DNA from 2 places in the Neobacillus sedimentimangrovi genome. Region 1 is predicted to be linked to the other one. Evidence: predicted binding sites of a transcription regulator. Region 1 holds the regulator's gene; the other holds the start of a gene.
What was found. Region 1 encodes Rex, which represses fermentation and respiration genes when NADH is low (regulators of the CRP and FNR family bind a similar motif). Its sites were predicted from a motif close to TTGTGAAATATTTCACAA; they were not measured.
Positions count from the first base shown of each region.

Region 2: GZA11_RS02725 (DoxX family membrane protein) is a predicted target of Rex. The motif match lies at 4,014-4,031, and genes of this name have one in related genera.

Region 1 is NZ_JAAFZF010000015.1:1,015-9,201, reverse strand. Features, by position in the region: gene groL (chaperonin GroEL) at 1-554, opposite strand, end outside; gene groES (co-chaperone GroES) at 608-892, opposite strand; gene GZA11_RS07160 (CPBP family intramembrane glutamic endopeptidase) at 1,170-1,892, shown strand; gene GZA11_RS07155 (YdiK family protein) at 1,892-2,092, shown strand; gene GZA11_RS07150 (redox-sensing transcriptional repressor Rex) at 2,237-2,893, opposite strand; gene moaC (cyclic pyranopterin monophosphate synthase MoaC) at 2,923-3,411, opposite strand; gene GZA11_RS07140 (ABC-F family ATP-binding cassette domain-containing protein) at 3,553-5,475, shown strand; gene tsaD (tRNA (adenosine(37)-N6)-threonylcarbamoyltransferase complex transferase subunit TsaD) at 5,933-6,955, opposite strand; gene rimI (ribosomal protein S18-alanine N-acetyltransferase) at 6,952-7,401, opposite strand; gene tsaB (tRNA (adenosine(37)-N6)-threonylcarbamoyltransferase complex dimerization subunit type 1 TsaB) at 7,414-8,121, opposite strand; gene tsaE (tRNA (adenosine(37)-N6)-threonylcarbamoyltransferase complex ATPase subunit type 1 TsaE) at 8,118-8,187, opposite strand, start outside.
Region 2 is NZ_JAAFZF010000003.1:109,545-117,731, forward strand. Features, by position in the region: gene GZA11_RS02700 (cation:proton antiporter) at 1-114, shown strand, start outside; gene GZA11_RS02705 (IclR family transcriptional regulator) at 259-1,038, shown strand; gene GZA11_RS02710 (acetaldehyde dehydrogenase (acetylating)) at 1,083-1,967, shown strand; gene dmpG (4-hydroxy-2-oxovalerate aldolase) at 1,989-3,005, shown strand; gene GZA11_RS02720 (hypothetical protein) at 3,144-3,362, shown strand; gene GZA11_RS02725 (DoxX family membrane protein) at 3,425-3,934, opposite strand; gene GZA11_RS02730 (exonuclease domain-containing protein) at 4,203-4,811, shown strand; gene GZA11_RS02735 (DinB family protein) at 4,930-5,454, opposite strand; gene GZA11_RS02740 (QueT transporter family protein) at 5,609-6,106, opposite strand; PreQ1 riboswitch class I at 6,152-6,196, opposite strand; gene GZA11_RS02745 (globin domain-containing protein) at 6,454-6,846, shown strand; gene GZA11_RS02750 (ABC transporter substrate-binding protein) at 7,177-8,187, shown strand, end outside.

The DNA.
Region 1 (8,187 bases):
AACTCAGTAGTGAAGCCTTTAGATTCTTCGATTGTGATAACACCGTCGTTACCAACACGTTCCATTGCTTCAGCGATTAATTGGCCAACTTCTTCGTCAGCAGCAGAGATTGAAGCAACTTGTGCGATTGAAGATTTACCTTCGATTGGCTTGGAGATTGCTTTTAATTCTTCAACAGCAGTAGCTACTGCTTTTTCAATACCTTTGCGGATGCCCATTGGGTTCGCACCAGCAGTAACGTTCTTTAAGCCTTCGCGGATCATTGCTTGAGCAAGAACAGTTGCAGTTGTTGTACCGTCACCGGCAACATCGTTTGTTTTGCTTGCAACTTCAGCAACAAGCTTTGCACCCATGTTTTCAAATGCATCTTCTAATTCGATTTCTTTTGCAATTGTTACACCATCGTTAGTGATAAGTGGAGAACCAAATTTTTTCTCAAGAACCACGTTACGTCCTTTAGGTCCAAGAGTTACTTTTACTGCATTTGCAAGTGTATCTACACCGCGAAGCATCGCACGGCGAGCGTCTTCACTAAACTTAATCTCTTTAGCCATGTTAAAGAACCTCCTCGTATATTAGAAACTTGTTATTTTTTAAGTCTTAAATCTTACTCTACTACAGCAAGAATATCACTTTCACGTAAAATTAAGTATTCAGTACCTTGGTATTTCACTTCAGTACCTGCGTATTTTGAGAAGATGATGCGATCGCCTACAGAAACTTCAACAGCTACGCGCTCACCGTTGTCAAGCACGCGGCCAGTACCTACAGCTACAACTTTTCCTTCCTGAGGCTTTTCTTTTGCTGTATCAGGTAAAACGATACCGCTTGCAGTTTTTTCTTCTGTTTCAACTAGTTCGATGATAATGCGATCACCTAATGGTCTTAACACTAAAAACAACCTCCTCAAATCTATGTGCTCATAATTCATTGTTAGCACTCACACTCAATGAGTGCTAACACAATTATTATAATAAAGAATCTAAAAATCTTTTGCAAGTATCATGTTTAAATTTTTTTGAAAAAGTATGTATTTTTTTTCCACCCTACTATCGTATGTAAATAATTGAATATTTATTTCGCTTTTTTAAAACGTATTCTACATTGAAACTAAATGACTTTTAACGTTAGAATGGTAATAAAATAATAGAACTAAAGGAGACATACTATTGAAAAAGGAATATTGGATTATTTTAATTGTGTATATTTGTATGCATCTATCCAACTTAGTAGCGATTCCTTTATTGATGATTAGCTTTAAATTTACGGGTGTGGATCCGGGATTAGCTACTCCTATTTGGCTCATCGCTAGTTTTACTATTGCGCTTATCATTATTTTATTTATATTAAGAAAAGAAATAAGAACTGGAGGGAAAAGTGAAAGAAGCTTATCAGCGGGGAGCTTGATCAAGTGGGCCATTTTAGGATTTTTTCTCGCCTTATTTGCCCAGTATGCAGCTGCTATAATAGAAAATCTTCTCGGTATTGAAATGGGCTCTGAAAATACCCAGCAAATATTAGGCATTATTGAAACCTTTCCACTTGCCGTCCTAGTTACCAGTATTATTGGGCCGATTTTAGAAGAGATTGTTTTTCGAAAAATTATTTTCGGAGCTTTACATAAAAGGTTTCATTTCTTTATCGCAGCATTAATTAGTTCTGTTATTTTTGCTATCGTTCATATGGAGCCAGTACATATTCTCATTTATTCTTCAATGGGCTTTTCATTTGCTTATCTATATGTAAAAACTAAAACCATTCTTGTACCGATTTTTGCCCATGTATCGATGAATACATTGGTCGTATTGGTGCAGTCTGTTTACAAAGAAGACATTGAGCGACTGCTTAAAGAGGCAGAAGCGGTTCAAAACTTTATCGGAGGATTCTTCTAATGAGACGTTCACCTTTGTTTTCCGGATTAATCTACTTCCTACTTGGAAGCTTATTTACCTATTTTGCAATTGAGGATGTCCAAAATAATGGCTGGGGTTTTTTCAGCTATCTCTTGGTCATCCTCGCCACTTTTGATTTTGGCTCCGGCCTAAAAATGATCCACTTTCATTTTAAATATAAGGATCAGCTCAAAAAATAAGGTGACAGGCACCGTGTAAAAAATTTACATTGTGCCTATCACCTTTTTCTTTTGATTAAGGCATGATCTTGTTTATTCCTAGGAGAATTCTATCAATTTAAAGAAAAGGACTTTTCACTTTAATAGTGAAAAGCCCTTTTAATGTTATTCCTCTATTTCCTCATTATTTGGATAATGCTTTAAAAAATATACTAATGACTGTAGCTCGATGGCCAAATCGATGTGATGAACGCGAATTGACGGAGGGACATTTAACCTCGCAGGGGTGAAATTCAAGATCCCTTTGACATTCGTTTTTACAATTTGATCAGTAATAACTTGTGCCACATTTGCAGGTACGGTTAAAATGACTACCTGGATATTTTCCTCCATCAAAATTCGTTCCAACTCATCCATGGAGTAAACCGGAACTTCTCCTATAGATGTACCAATTTTTGCAGGATCTACATCAAAGGCACACTCAATTTTTGTATTATTATTTTTTAAAAAATTATAATGTAAAAATGCAGTACCAAGGTTCCCTACCCCTATTAAGGCAACCTTTGTTAATTCATCCTGGTCAAGCGTTTTTCGGAAAAAACTGAGCAGATAATTGACATTGTAACCATATCCTTTTTTCCCCAAAGCGCCAAAATAAGAAAAATCTCTTCTTATTGTAGCTGAATCAACCTTTACCGCTTCACTAAGTTCGGCCGAAGAGACCCTTTGTTTCCCTGACGAATGCAGGTTTTTGATGAAACGATAATATAAGGGTAGCCTCTTGGCCGTTGCCTGCGGTATTTTCGTCGTTTCATTTGTCATATACTCCTTCACCCCGCACAAATTATTCATTACATTTCTCTTTTAAAATCACCATTTTTCCCGCCAGTTTTCTCTACCAAAAAAGTCGGTCCAATTACCATACCTTTATCTACTGCTTTACACATATCATAAATAGTTAAAGCACAAACAGAAGCAGCTGTGAGCGCTTCCATCTCTACACCTGTACTTCCTTTTGTTTTAACTAATGCTTCGATATGCAAAGTATATTGTCCGTTCACTATTTGTCCCCAAGAAAAACTAATATCGACACCTGTTAAGGGAATTGGGTGGCACATTGGAATAATATCCCATGTTTTTTTGGCTGCCATAATAGCCGCTACTTGAGCCACAGCCAGAACATCGCCTTTTTTCATTTCATTGTTTACTATTTTATCATAAATTTCCTTGCTAACAGTGATACTGGAACAAGCGATGGCCGTTCGTGCCGTTTCCGGCTTTTCGCTGACGTCCACCATCTTTGCTCTGCCTTGTTCATTAAAGTGAGTAAATTCAGCCATATAAAAAAAGCCTCCCATAAAATCATACAATATTTTGACCGATATGTGTGCGTAAGTTTGAACGCATGATGACATTTTTTTACTTTATTGATGACCAATCGGGAATACGGTACACTATTCCTATGTATAGAGGTGAAAATAATGATTTTATTACAAGTTAATCAACTACAAAAATATTATGGTGCTGACCTTATTTTATCGAATATAAAGCTAGAATTACAATCCCGGGACCGTGTCGCCCTTGTTGGCCGAAACGGCGCGGGAAAATCAACTTTGCTTAAGATTATCGCCGGCCAGCTCAGTTATGACGGCGGGGAAATCATTAAACCAAAGGATGTCACTATTGGCTATTTAGCCCAAAACACTGGACTAGAATCCAATTTATCCATTTGGGAGGAAATGCTGACTGTATTTGAAGAGCTTCGCACGATGGAAAAGTCCTTGCGAAGACTTGAAGAGCAAATGTCTGACCCAAGTGTTTTTGAGGATCAAGAAAAATATGAAAAAATCCTAAAAGAATATGACCAGCTTCAAGTAACATTTAAAGAGCAGGGTGGCTATCAATATGAAGCCGAAATACGGTCTGTCCTTCACGGTTTAAGCTTTCCAGATTCGTCTGTCATGATCTCCAGTTTAAGCGGTGGCCAAAAAACACGCCTCGCCTTGGGGAAACTACTATTAACAAAACCAGACATTTTAATTTTGGACGAGCCGACCAACCATCTTGATATTGAAACACTTTCCTGGCTAGAGCAATACTTACAGGGTTATGATGGTGCGATATTAATTGTCTCTCACGACCGATATTTTTTAGATAAAATCGTTACTCAAGTATATGAAATTTCCCGCACACAAATCCAACGCTACATTGGCAATTATAGCTCATATCTAGAGCAAAAGGCGGCCAATTATGAACGGGAAATGAAGCTCTATGAAAAGCAACAGGAAGAAATAGCGGCCTTAAAGGACTTTATCCAGCGGAACTTAGCACGGGCCTCTACGACAAAACGTGCCCAAAGCCGCCGAAAAAAGCTAGAGAAAATGGAAATTATGGACCGTCCATTAGGAGACGAAAAATCTGCTTCCTTTTCATTTGAAATTGACAAACAAAGTGGCAATGACGTATTAGCTGTAGATTCACTAGCCATTGGGTATAACGGGAAAAAAGTTTCTGAGAATATTTCCTTTCGGGTATATCGAGGAGACAGTATTGCCGTCGTCGGTCCTAACGGTATAGGTAAGTCTACATTATTAAAAACGCTCCTAAAAAAACTTCCTGCCCTATCCGGAGAGGTTCGCTATGGGACAAATCTCTCCATTGGTTATTACGATCAAGAACATGCCAACTTAACCTCAAATAAGCGTGTGTTAAATGAGCTCTGGGATGAATACCCGCTAATGACGGAAAAGGAGATCCGAACTGTTTTAGGGAATTTCTTATTTTCCGGTGATGATGTTTTAAAAAATGTCTCTTCTTTAAGTGGCGGTGAAAAAGCGAGATTGGCTCTAGCCAAGCTTATGTTGAAAAAGGCAAACTTGCTAATATTGGACGAACCGACCAACCATTTGGATATTGACAGTAAGGAAGTTCTTGAAAATGCCTTAATCGATTATCCGGGAACAATTGTGTTTGTTTCCCATGACAGATATTTCATTAATCGAATTGCAACCAAAATACTGGAGCTAAGCCCTGAAGGCAGCACGGAATATCTTGGGGATTATGATTATTATGTAGAGAAAAAACTAGAGCAAGAAGAACTTGCAGCTCTCTCTCAAAAAGCTTCACAAAAAAATGAGGTGGATACCGCTGATTCATCCGCAAAAAGGAATTATAAGCAAGATAAAGAATCGAAAAAACTAGAACGTCAACGTAAGCGAAAATTAGAGGAAATAGAGTTACGAATTGAAGAGCTTGAGGAGCTAATACAAGATTTAGAACAGCAATTATGCCAACCTGAAATCTTTCAAGATCATGAAAAAGTATTGGAGATTAACATAAAAAATGAAAAAGCAAAAGCGGAACTCGAACAGTTAATGGAAGAATGGGCAACGTTAGCCGAATAATGTGGATAACCGGGTCTGAAAGGGCCCGGTTCTTTATTTTACGTAGACCAAAAGCCCCGTTTCTTCCACAGACTTATTCACATCTAAAAATCTTTTATTTCAATTATCCATAGGGCTTATCCACTATATCCACAACAAAAATCGTATTTATCCACAATATCAACAAAATTTATAAACTTATCAACAAATAAAGAAAATTTTGATTTATCTTTCCAAACTTTATCCACAACTTAAGTAAATTTTATAAAAATTTTGCTCCCAATTAAACAGTTCATTAGTCTCATAACTTTCCATATATAGTAAGATATAAACCATTTTAATTAATTAATCGTTTGATTAGTTTTTCAATTTGTTTAATCAAACGTTTGATTAACTCTTTAACATACTTACTCCAAATTTCAAATAAATGTTAGAAGCTATTTTCTGTCATGAAAAAAACCCTTCCACATAGGAAGGGTCAAGTATTATAAATTTCAATGTCCAGACCTGGAATAGCGTTAAGTGACAGATCTGCTCTGATTCCTTTTTCAAACATAACACTGCCAGCCGCAGCGATCATGGCCGCATTATCAGTACAAAGTGATAATGGAGGAATCACTAACTCAATCTTTCCATCAGAGAAGGTTTTTTCAAGGGCACTTCTAAGTCCCTTATTTGCAGCCACACCACCTGCAACCAGTAATTGCTTCACTCCATATTCCTCAACAGCCTTTTTGGTTTTAGTTACTAAAACATCGATAACACTTTCCTGAAAACTGGCTGCTAGATCCTCGGGAGCAATTGTCTCCCCTCGCTGAGCGGCATTATGAACGGTATTAATAACAGCTGATTTTAATCCACTAAAGCTAAAATCATAAGAACCTTCCTCAAGCCAGGCACGTGGCAAATCAATTACCGGACATCCTTCATGTGCTAGGCGGTCAATATGAGGACCTCCAGGGTAAGGCAAGTTTAATGTTCTTGCTACCTTATCATAAGCTTCTCCAGCAGCATCATCACGCGTTTCCCCTATTACCTCAAAATGGCCATGCTCTTTCATATAAACCAGCTCCGTATGACCGCCTGAGACTACTAACGCTAAAAGTGGAAACTTTAGCTCGGTCACTAATCGGTTAGCATAAATGTGACCAGCAATATGGTGTACAGGTACAAGTGGTTTATTATGGGCAAATGCAAGCGCCTTTGCTGCATTTACACCTATCAATAGGGCGCCCACTAATCCAGGCCCCTCCGTTACTGCAATGGCATCTATTTCTGCAAAGGTAATATTTGCCTGCTTTAAGGCCTCTTCCATCACGATTGTTATTTGTTCTACATGATGTCGTGAAGCAATTTCTGGTACCACTCCACCAAAACGTTTATGGCTTTCTATTTGTGACGCGACAACATTGGCCACAATTTCACGACCATTTTTTATAATTGCTACCGCTGTCTCGTCACAACTTGTTTCAATTCCTAATATCCATTGATCCTTTTTCATAAATTCACCCACATCACTAAGGCATCCTCTTGATTATCTGAATAATAATTTTTCCGAATGCCCCCATTTTGAAAACCAAGTTTTCGATAAAGAGATTGTGCAACCTCGTTCGTTACCCTAACCTCAAGCGTCATGCTCTTAGCTCCCATTTCACGGGCAACTGCCATAAGTTTTCGCATCATTGCCTCTCCCAATTTTCTGCCTCTATACTCAGGAAGAATCGCCACATTGGTCACATGTGCCTCATCAATAACCAGCCACATTCCGCTATAACCAATAACTCGATGATCTTGTTCAAGAACGATATAAACAGCAAACTTATTATTGTATAATTCATTATAAAACGCTTCAATACTCCACGGGGTGGTAAAGGAGGCCTTTTCAACCTCATAAACTTGGTTGATATCCTCTTCCCTCATGTAACGAAAAACATATGTACCATTCATTTGTCTCTATCCTTATCCATTTAATGTTTTCCCATTGGCCTCCAACCATTTTGCTTCAGCTTCCGCTAATCGGATATAATTCGGTACAAAAGAATGGACATCCTCTCCAGGTTTATCCTTTCCGAGCAAAGCAAGTTCAGAAGGACGCGGATTATGCTCTGTTATGCTGGCAAACTTGGCTTTAGGCCCTAAAATTTCAGCAATCTTATTTTGATGAATTGACAAGTCATTTCCTACAAATAAAATCGGTTTGCTACATTCCGTTAATTTTGTTGACCAATCTACCAACATAGCTAGCTGATCTTGTTTCACTACTTTAAGCCGGCCACCCTCAAACTGATATAAACCAGTATAGACTTGACCTCTTCTGGCATCAAAAATGGGAGAAATATACCCATCAAAGTAGCGACCCGTTCCTGCTGCTAATATTTCAAGACTAGAAATACCCACTAGAGGAATATTTAATGTCCATGCTAAAGTTTTGGCAATCGTAACACCAATTCTAACACCTGTGTAAGATCCAGGGCCTTTTGCCACGACAATCTTCCTTAAATCCGCAGGTGTCTTCTCACAGTCTCTCATTAACATTTGAATCGCAGGCATAACTCGTATGGAGTGATTCTTTTTTAAATTGGTTATGTATTCGCCAAGCACTTGATGATCCTCTAAAAGCGCAACCCCTAAAGCATAATTTGAAGTGTCTATTGCTAAAACTGTCATGAAAAAATCTCCTTACATAATTGCTGGTATCGTTCTCCCTTCGGTTCCAAAACCAGCCTTCTATTA
Region 2 (8,187 bases), on a different contig from region 1:
ATAGCGGGTCCGCTTATGGCCAAAGAAAGCAAAACTATTTACAAATATTTAAATAAGATTTTTAAATGGAAAAAAGAAACAGAAAAGAAAAAAATAGAAGTGCCTGGGGACTAATGGGCATAATGACGAAGGTGTTCCATATAAAAAATTGGAACACCTGTTTTATTGACAGAAAATTTGGATAAAAGGTAAAATTATTACAACATTTATAAAATTTACGAACGCAATTCGATAATGTCGAATAGAAAGGGAAAGTGTATGACTGAACGTCTTATTCAATCCATTGAAAGAGCTGCAGATGTTCTTGAATTGTTTTTAATCTCTTCTGAAGAACTTAGTGTAAAGGAAATGAGCGATAGGCTCGGATTATCCAAAAGTACGGTTCATGGCATTATTAAGACACTTGAGTATAGAGGGTATCTGAAGCAAGATCCAAATAATCTGAAATACAAATTGGGGTTAAAGTTGTTTGAACTTGGAAACAAGGTCAGTGCCCAGTTTGACTTAAGTAAAATAGCCCGTCCAATTATAAAAGAATTGGTAGATGATCTGAAAGAAACCGTCCATCTTGTGGTTTTTGAACGGGGAGAAGTGATTTATGTTGAAAAAATAGATGGGCCACAGGCGATAAGAATTTATTCGCAGGTAGGCAAGAAAGCACCGATTTATTGTACAGGTGTTGGAAAATCGATTCTTGCCTTTCAAGATGAGGAAGAAATTGAAAGACTTTTATCCAACACTGAATTGAAACCGTATACAGAATTCACTATGACAGATAAAGAGGAAGTCAAAAAGCATTTACAAACCATTCGGGAACAAGGCTATGCAACAGATGATGAAGAAATTGAACTTGGGCTTAAATGTGTCGCCGCTCCTATATTTGACCATTATGGCAAGGCGATAGCTGCTATTAGTTGTGCCGCTCCAAAATTTAGGATGGGTGATGAAAGCCAGACGGAAATCATTCGACGGATGAAAGAAGCGGCGGCCACGATTTCACGAAATATGGGTTATCAACAAAAACCTGTACATCTGTAGAGGGTAGATTATTTTAATAAAAGTTTAAGAGGAGGAGAATGGGTTTGGCAAAAGTAAAAGTAGCGATTCTAGGTTCAGGGAATATTGGAACAGATCTGATGATGAAGCTTGGGCGTTCCGATGTGTTGGAGCTTACCTCAGTCATTGGAATTGATCCAGAGTCAGAGGGGTTAAAACGGGCCAGAGAGTTAGGGTACACCGCTATTGATACAGGAATTGACGGATTTCTTGAACGCCCAGAACTCGCTGATATTGTGTTTGACGCCACCTCAGCAAAAGCACATATACGCCATGCAAAGTTGTTAAAAAAAGCGGGGAAAAAAGTCATTGATATGACGCCGGCAGCAAGAGGACCGTTTGTTGTTCCAGCTGTCAACATGGGAACTAATTTGGACGCAGATAATATCAATCTCATTACATGCGGTGGTCAAGCAACGATTCCGATGGTACACGCAGTAAACCGGGTGAGTCCGGTTGAATATGCCGAAATAGTGGCTACGATCTCAAGTCGGAGCGCAGGGCCGGGAACTAGGGCAAACATCGATGAGTTTACCGAAACGACGTCACGGGGAATTGTAGAGATTGGCGGTGCAAAGAAAGGGAAAGCCATTATCATTTTAAATCCGGCTGAACCGCCAATTTTAATGAGAAACACGGTTTATGCCCTTGTTGAAGAGGGAACGATGGACGAAGCAAAAATCGTTGAATCCATTAAACAAATGGAAAAAACCGTTCAATCGTATGTTCCTGGATACCGCCTACGGACTGACCCTATCATTGACGGCAGTAAAATTACAATCTTCCTTGAAGTGGAAGGAGCGGGTGACTATTTGCCGAAATACTCCGGCAATCTCGATATTATGACAGCAGCAGGGGTAAAGGTAGCGGAAGAATTCGCAAAAAATCAATTAGCCAAACAACTAGTGTAATAGAAAGGAGATAACTAGAACATGACCAGAGATATTTATATCACGGAAGTCGCCTTACGAGATGGGAGCCATGCGATCTCCCATCAATATACGGTTGAACAGGTAATAAAAGTAGCCAAGGCGTTAAATGATGCAGGTGTTCCATATATTGAAGTATCCCATGGGGATGGACTAGCCGGCTCATCCTTACAGTATGGTCTTTCCCGTACAAATGAAATGGAATTAATTGAAGCAGCAGTAACCGTGGCCGACCGTTCAAAGATTGCGGTTCTCCTTCTTCCGGGTATTGGGACGGTAAAAGATCTGAAAGAAGCGGCCAAATTAGGAGCGAAAATGGCGCGTATTGCTACTCATGTGACCGAGGCAGATGTGGCTTTACAGCATATACATGCCGCTAAAGATTTAGGGATGGAAACAGTCGGGTTTTTAATGATGGCTCACATGGCTCCTATTGAAAAATTGGTGGAACAGGCAAAATTAATGGAGAGCTACGGGGCGGATACCGTTTATGTGGTCGATTCGGCCGGTTATTTGCTTCCAGATCAAGTAGCCGAAAGAATTCGTGCTCTTAAACAATCCATCGGAGTGAATGTAGGTTTTCACGGCCATAATAATTTATCTCTGGCGATGGCCAATACACTTGCTGCTATTAAGGAGGGGGCTACTCGCATTGACGGCAGTGTCCGTTGCTTAGGAGCTGGTGCTGGCAATACGCAAACAGAAGTGCTTGTGGCCGTTCTAGACCGTATGGGAATCAAGACTGGTGTAGATTTGTATAAAATGATGGATTTAGCCGAAGACATGATCGCCCCCATTTTGCAAACACCGCAGGAAATTACAAGGGATAGCCTTACATTGGGATATGCAGGTGTATACTCAAGTTTTGCTCTCCATGCTAAACGGGCCGCGGCCAAATTTGGAATTGATTCCCGCGATATTTTAATAGAACTGGGCAAGCGAAAAGTGGTTGGCGGGCAAGAAGACATGATTGTAGATGTCGCAGCAGAAATCGCGAAGTCCAAGGTAATTTCCATTTAATGAGATAGCATTTGCCAATTCCTTGAGGTTTTGAAAAGTAATTCCTTTAGTTAATAATCGTCCGGCGATATAATGGAATTATAAGTCATAATTTTGCCAAACTTTTTTCTAAATAGGAGTGTAACAGGGGGAAAAGGAATGTTACTAGCGGCAGTTGCAGGGGTAATTGGTTTTTTCTTGGTTTTTATTGAGTCGATGATTGTCATGAAACTGAAAGGCAATGTAACCATTGAATTTGGTGGCATTGCCCCGTTTGTCAATGTATGGGCAATGAATTTCTTTTTGGTCTTTGCCATTCTAACACAGGTAACGAACTGGTTTGTGAATAAAGAAGATATAATGAAAAATAATGGGTAAAACGAACTAAAAAATAAAACGCCTCATTCGCGAAATGCGATAGAGGCGTATTTTTGTGAATGTTAAGCATTATGTTTTACTCGATTATCTGTTTTTAATGTTGTTTTACGAATAAATGGTACGACCCAGCGATCTAATCCGTAGCGACCAGCATTATAGCCAGCTGCTAAGATGATGAATCCGAGGAAAATGTCCGTTGGGTTGTGAGAAACCGTTCCTGCGAGGAAGAAAGAGAAGTTCATCACTAAACCAAAGAACATTGCAGCAGTGGTTAAGCAGCCTAATAGTAATCCCAAACCAACTAATGTTTCACCCCAAGGAATGAGAATGTTGAAGAGTTCAACATTTGGTAGAGCAAAGCCTTGTAAGAAATCTACATACCAGCCATAAACAACGCTTCCGTCAGGACCTTTCACCGGATTGGCAATGGCATTTTTCAAGAAACCAGAGGCGTCAAATCCACCAGTTATTTTTCCAAGACCTGCTGTGAACCAAGAATATCCAAGAAATAAACGCAATACGGTTAAAATACCAGCGGCAATTTTGTTTTCCCTTAGAAATGTGTTAAACATATTAATACATCTCCTTAATGAAAGGTAAATTATTTATTACACTATTAATATAGCAAATCGTTCTTAAATGAAGACGATTTTGTTCACTATTTCACATATTAGTCAAAAAGACTTGAACATTTTATTACATTGCAATTGTCATGAAAAATAGATAGGTCAACATCATGTATTCCGGGGTTTAATAGTATTGAGGGAATGGTGTCTCTATAGGATGGTTAGGGAATATTTGATATAATAAAGGAAATTTTCGATTTAAGGGATGATGGCATTGAGGAATCAGGTGTGCTATGGATTACTGTTGGATGTGGAAACGACAGGTTTAGGCCCGACTACAGATGAGGTCATTGAACTTGCTTTAAAGCTTTTTTCTTATCATGAGGATACAGGTGAAATAATAGAAGTTTTAGAAGAAGATTCTTTTTTAAGGGAGCCGATATCAGATTCAGCTCGTAGAAATTATGATAGGGCCTTTCAAGTCCATGGAATCCCATTTGATCTTGTGCGTGGAAAAAGATTCAGTGATGTAAAAATAAGAACCTATTTTCATAGGGCAGATGCGGTGTTTGCCCATAATGCTTCCTTTGACCGTAGTTTTCTATACCATATGTATCCAGAGGTTAATGACATGAAGTGGTATTGTACGATGAGGAATGTACCATGGAAGCAATATGGTTTCCCTAACGGAAAATTAATTACGCTGCTTGAAGCCCATGAAATCACCAACATTCAAACACATAGAGCGATGGATGATATTACATATTTAATGGAATTACTTAAAAAAAGGAGCCCAAAAGGGAACTTATATCTTCAGGAAATCTTAGAATACGGTCCAATGAGAAAATACAAGCCTGCTACATCAAGAGCAAAATTGGGATAATAAAACCGTCATGCCGTTTGCTGCATGGCGGTTTATTTCTAATCGAGCCTTATTTTTAACATTTTTTTCGATAGGCATAGAAAAAATGTCTGACTCGAGGACAGGAGGGCATGCTCAATTATTTTAAGTTTGATAAGTATCTTGCTTCTATAATATGGCGGTGGTGAATTTCATGGCCGGCAAGAATGTAGGCGATCGCCCGGGTAGTGACCTTTGTGTTATTGGCGTTCCCTTCGTTCGTCCAAGCTTCAGTTGGCATGTTTTCTATTAAGGTAATGGTGGCTTTTCTTGTGGCAATAAAGTCATCAAGAATCTTCTTTACAGGCAATTCATTGACTTTAGAATGATTGACAAAGAATTCCTCGTCAAACCCTGCTAAAGGTGTTTTGTCGCCGCGACCGATACGCATGAGCCGATAGCTCATGATTCTTTCAGTATCTGTAATGTGACCGAGGACTTCTTTAATACTCCATTTCCCTTCCCCATAACGGTAATAGCTGTCTTCTTCCGAAATCCCATCAAAAAGTTTGATCATTTTCTTAAGATTCTCTTGAAGAATTGGAATCAAATCCCCCTCAGGTACTAATGATACATACGGGACATAGTACTCTGGGAACTCATTTACCTCTGGACGTTGAAGCAATCGAATCCTCTCCTATCTAATCAATTTTATAAATCACTGTACATCCTAATTCATTTAGGACTAACTTCATTGTATTTCTTCTTTCAAAAAATTACCATAAAAAAGAGCCGCTGCCCGGTTTGTTCACCTAAGCAACAGCTCTTACTTCTTATTTTCATATTTTATCAAAACGGACGCGTTTATGAATGAGGTACATAATTGGCATGCCGACAGCCAATACAACAAATTCACCCGCGGCCGTAGTTAACCAAGTAAATAGGAATGGTAAATCAAATGCCAAATGAAGTTCAAGTGCAATCAAGAACATAGTAAACGTAAATACAAGTGTATTAATCATCATTCGTTTCCAAATGCTTTTAACATAGCGTGCAGAAACGATTGTTATGGTCAATGCAAGTAAAGATTGGCCGACACCGAAAATGAGGTCATAGGCCTTCATCGGGGAAAAGAATAGGTTTGTTAAAAATACACCTAAAATAATCCCGTACAGGTACTTTTTGTTGAAAACGATGAGATGGTTAAATATTTCCGAAACACGGAACTGAACTTGGGTAAACCCAAATGGTGCAATCATGGCTGAAACAGCAATATACAATGCCGCCACAATTCCGTTCACAACAATGCCCCGTACCTTGCTGCCTTCTCTGCTCATTGTTTGACGAGCATCTAACATGTTTGATGTATTTTCCATATGAAATTCTCCTTAGTTTTTTATAGTGGGATGGTTTCGAACCACTTTATCATTATTAACAAGCTAATATATTAATATAAAAGGAAATACGGGTCAATGACACAATTTTGGAAAAAATTAATTTGAATACCTAAGTATGAATCCATTTCATTGGTATGATAAGTATAAGGCAAAAGTATGGATGGAAAAACTTAATCTTAATAGACGTGCCAATGGATGTCAAACAAAAACGTGATTTAAATCACAAAACTTCGCAAAGCAATTCTTTATAATGAAAAAAAGAGAAAATGGAAGAGGGGGTGAAAAAAATGGAATACCCTTTTAAATCACTTTACACGGAGATCGGTGGACAAGAAACTATAGATAAACTGGTTGACGCATTTTATCCACGCGTTTACGCCGACCCCGATTTAGCGCCATTATTTGAAGGGGATATCGAAGAAATCAAGCGAAAGCAGCGCATGTTCCTGCCGCAATTTTTAGGAGGACCTCCCCTATACAGTCAAGAATTTGGACCTCCAGCTATGAGAGAGCGCCATTTACCATTTGAAATCACACCAAAAAGAGCCCAATGCTGGCTTCGTTGCATGAAGGAAGCATTTGAAGAAATCGGTCTAGATAAAAATCCTGCTGGTCAAGCCTTCTATGATCGATTGACACAAGTAGCAGGAATCATGGTGAACAGTCCAGATAAGGAGTAATTAACAGGATTCTCGTCACTTCTTCAGGAAGGAACGGGAATCTTTTTTTATTTTAGGAATTTTATGAAATTTAACAAATAGATTTATATAAAAATATCTGAAAATTCTTGTATACATAGGTAGGCTATGGTAATATTAAATCAATCACGTAATGCAAACGTTTTCGTAATTATAAATAGGTTTTATTAATATACTCTACCTAGTACTTAATAGATTAATTTTAAATTTGAATTGGAAGCGTTTGCTTATAGTGATGTTTTTTTCGTGAATTTATGCAAACGAATTCATGAAAAACTATTGAAAATTACAAGTTTATTAGGAGGAAAAGAAATGAAGGGGAAAAAGTTGTATGCTGGTCTTTTATCAACATTGTTAGCGTCAAGTGTTGTATTGGGAGCATGCGGTGGTACAGGCGATGATAAAGAGAAAGCCAGTAGTGGGGATAAAGTAACGGTTGATATCTTCCAATTTAAGGTTGAATTTAAAAACCAATTTGAAGACCTTGTGAAGCAATTCGAAAAAGAACATCCTGATATAAAGATCAATGTAAAAACTGTTGGTGGCGGTAACGACTATGGTGCAGCTTTAAAAGCAGCCTTCTCTTCTGGCGATGAACCAGATATCTTTAACGTAGGTGGACCATCAGATGTCCAAAACTATAGGGATTACCTTGCGGACCTGTCAGAAACAAAAGCAGCAAAGGCAGCACTTGAAGGAACTCTTGATAGTGTGAAGGATGGCGAGGAAGTTCTTGGATTGCCATTTAACCAAGAAGGTTATGGATTTATTTACAACAAGAAAGTATTTAAAAAGGCTGGAATTGACCCGGCGTCTATTAAAACATATGAAGATTTAGAAAAGGCAGTAAAAACTTTAGATAGTAAAAAGAAAGAGTTAGGGATTGAGGCAGTATTTGCATTAGCGGCTAAAGAACAATGGGTTATTGGTAACCATTTAGCAAACGTTTTCATGGCGCCTGATTTTAATCATAGTGTTGTTGAAGCATATAATGCCAAATCCGCTCCTTTCACAAAGTCTGAAGAATTGAAAAGAATGCTTGATTTACAAGCGAAGTACTCTGTTCAGCCTGTATTAAGCCTTGATTATTCTCAACAAGTAGAACAATTATTCTCATTAGGAAAAGTTGCCATGATCCAACAAGGGAACTGGACTTACAACTCTATCTATGATATCGATCCTGAATTTGCAGAAAAGAATATTGGTTTTGTTCCAATTCCAGTTGAAGGCTTCGAAGGTAAATTACCTGTAGGAGTTCCAATGTACTGGGCTGTAAATAAGAAGAGTGATGAAAAAGAAGTAACAGCTGCTAAGGAATTCTTA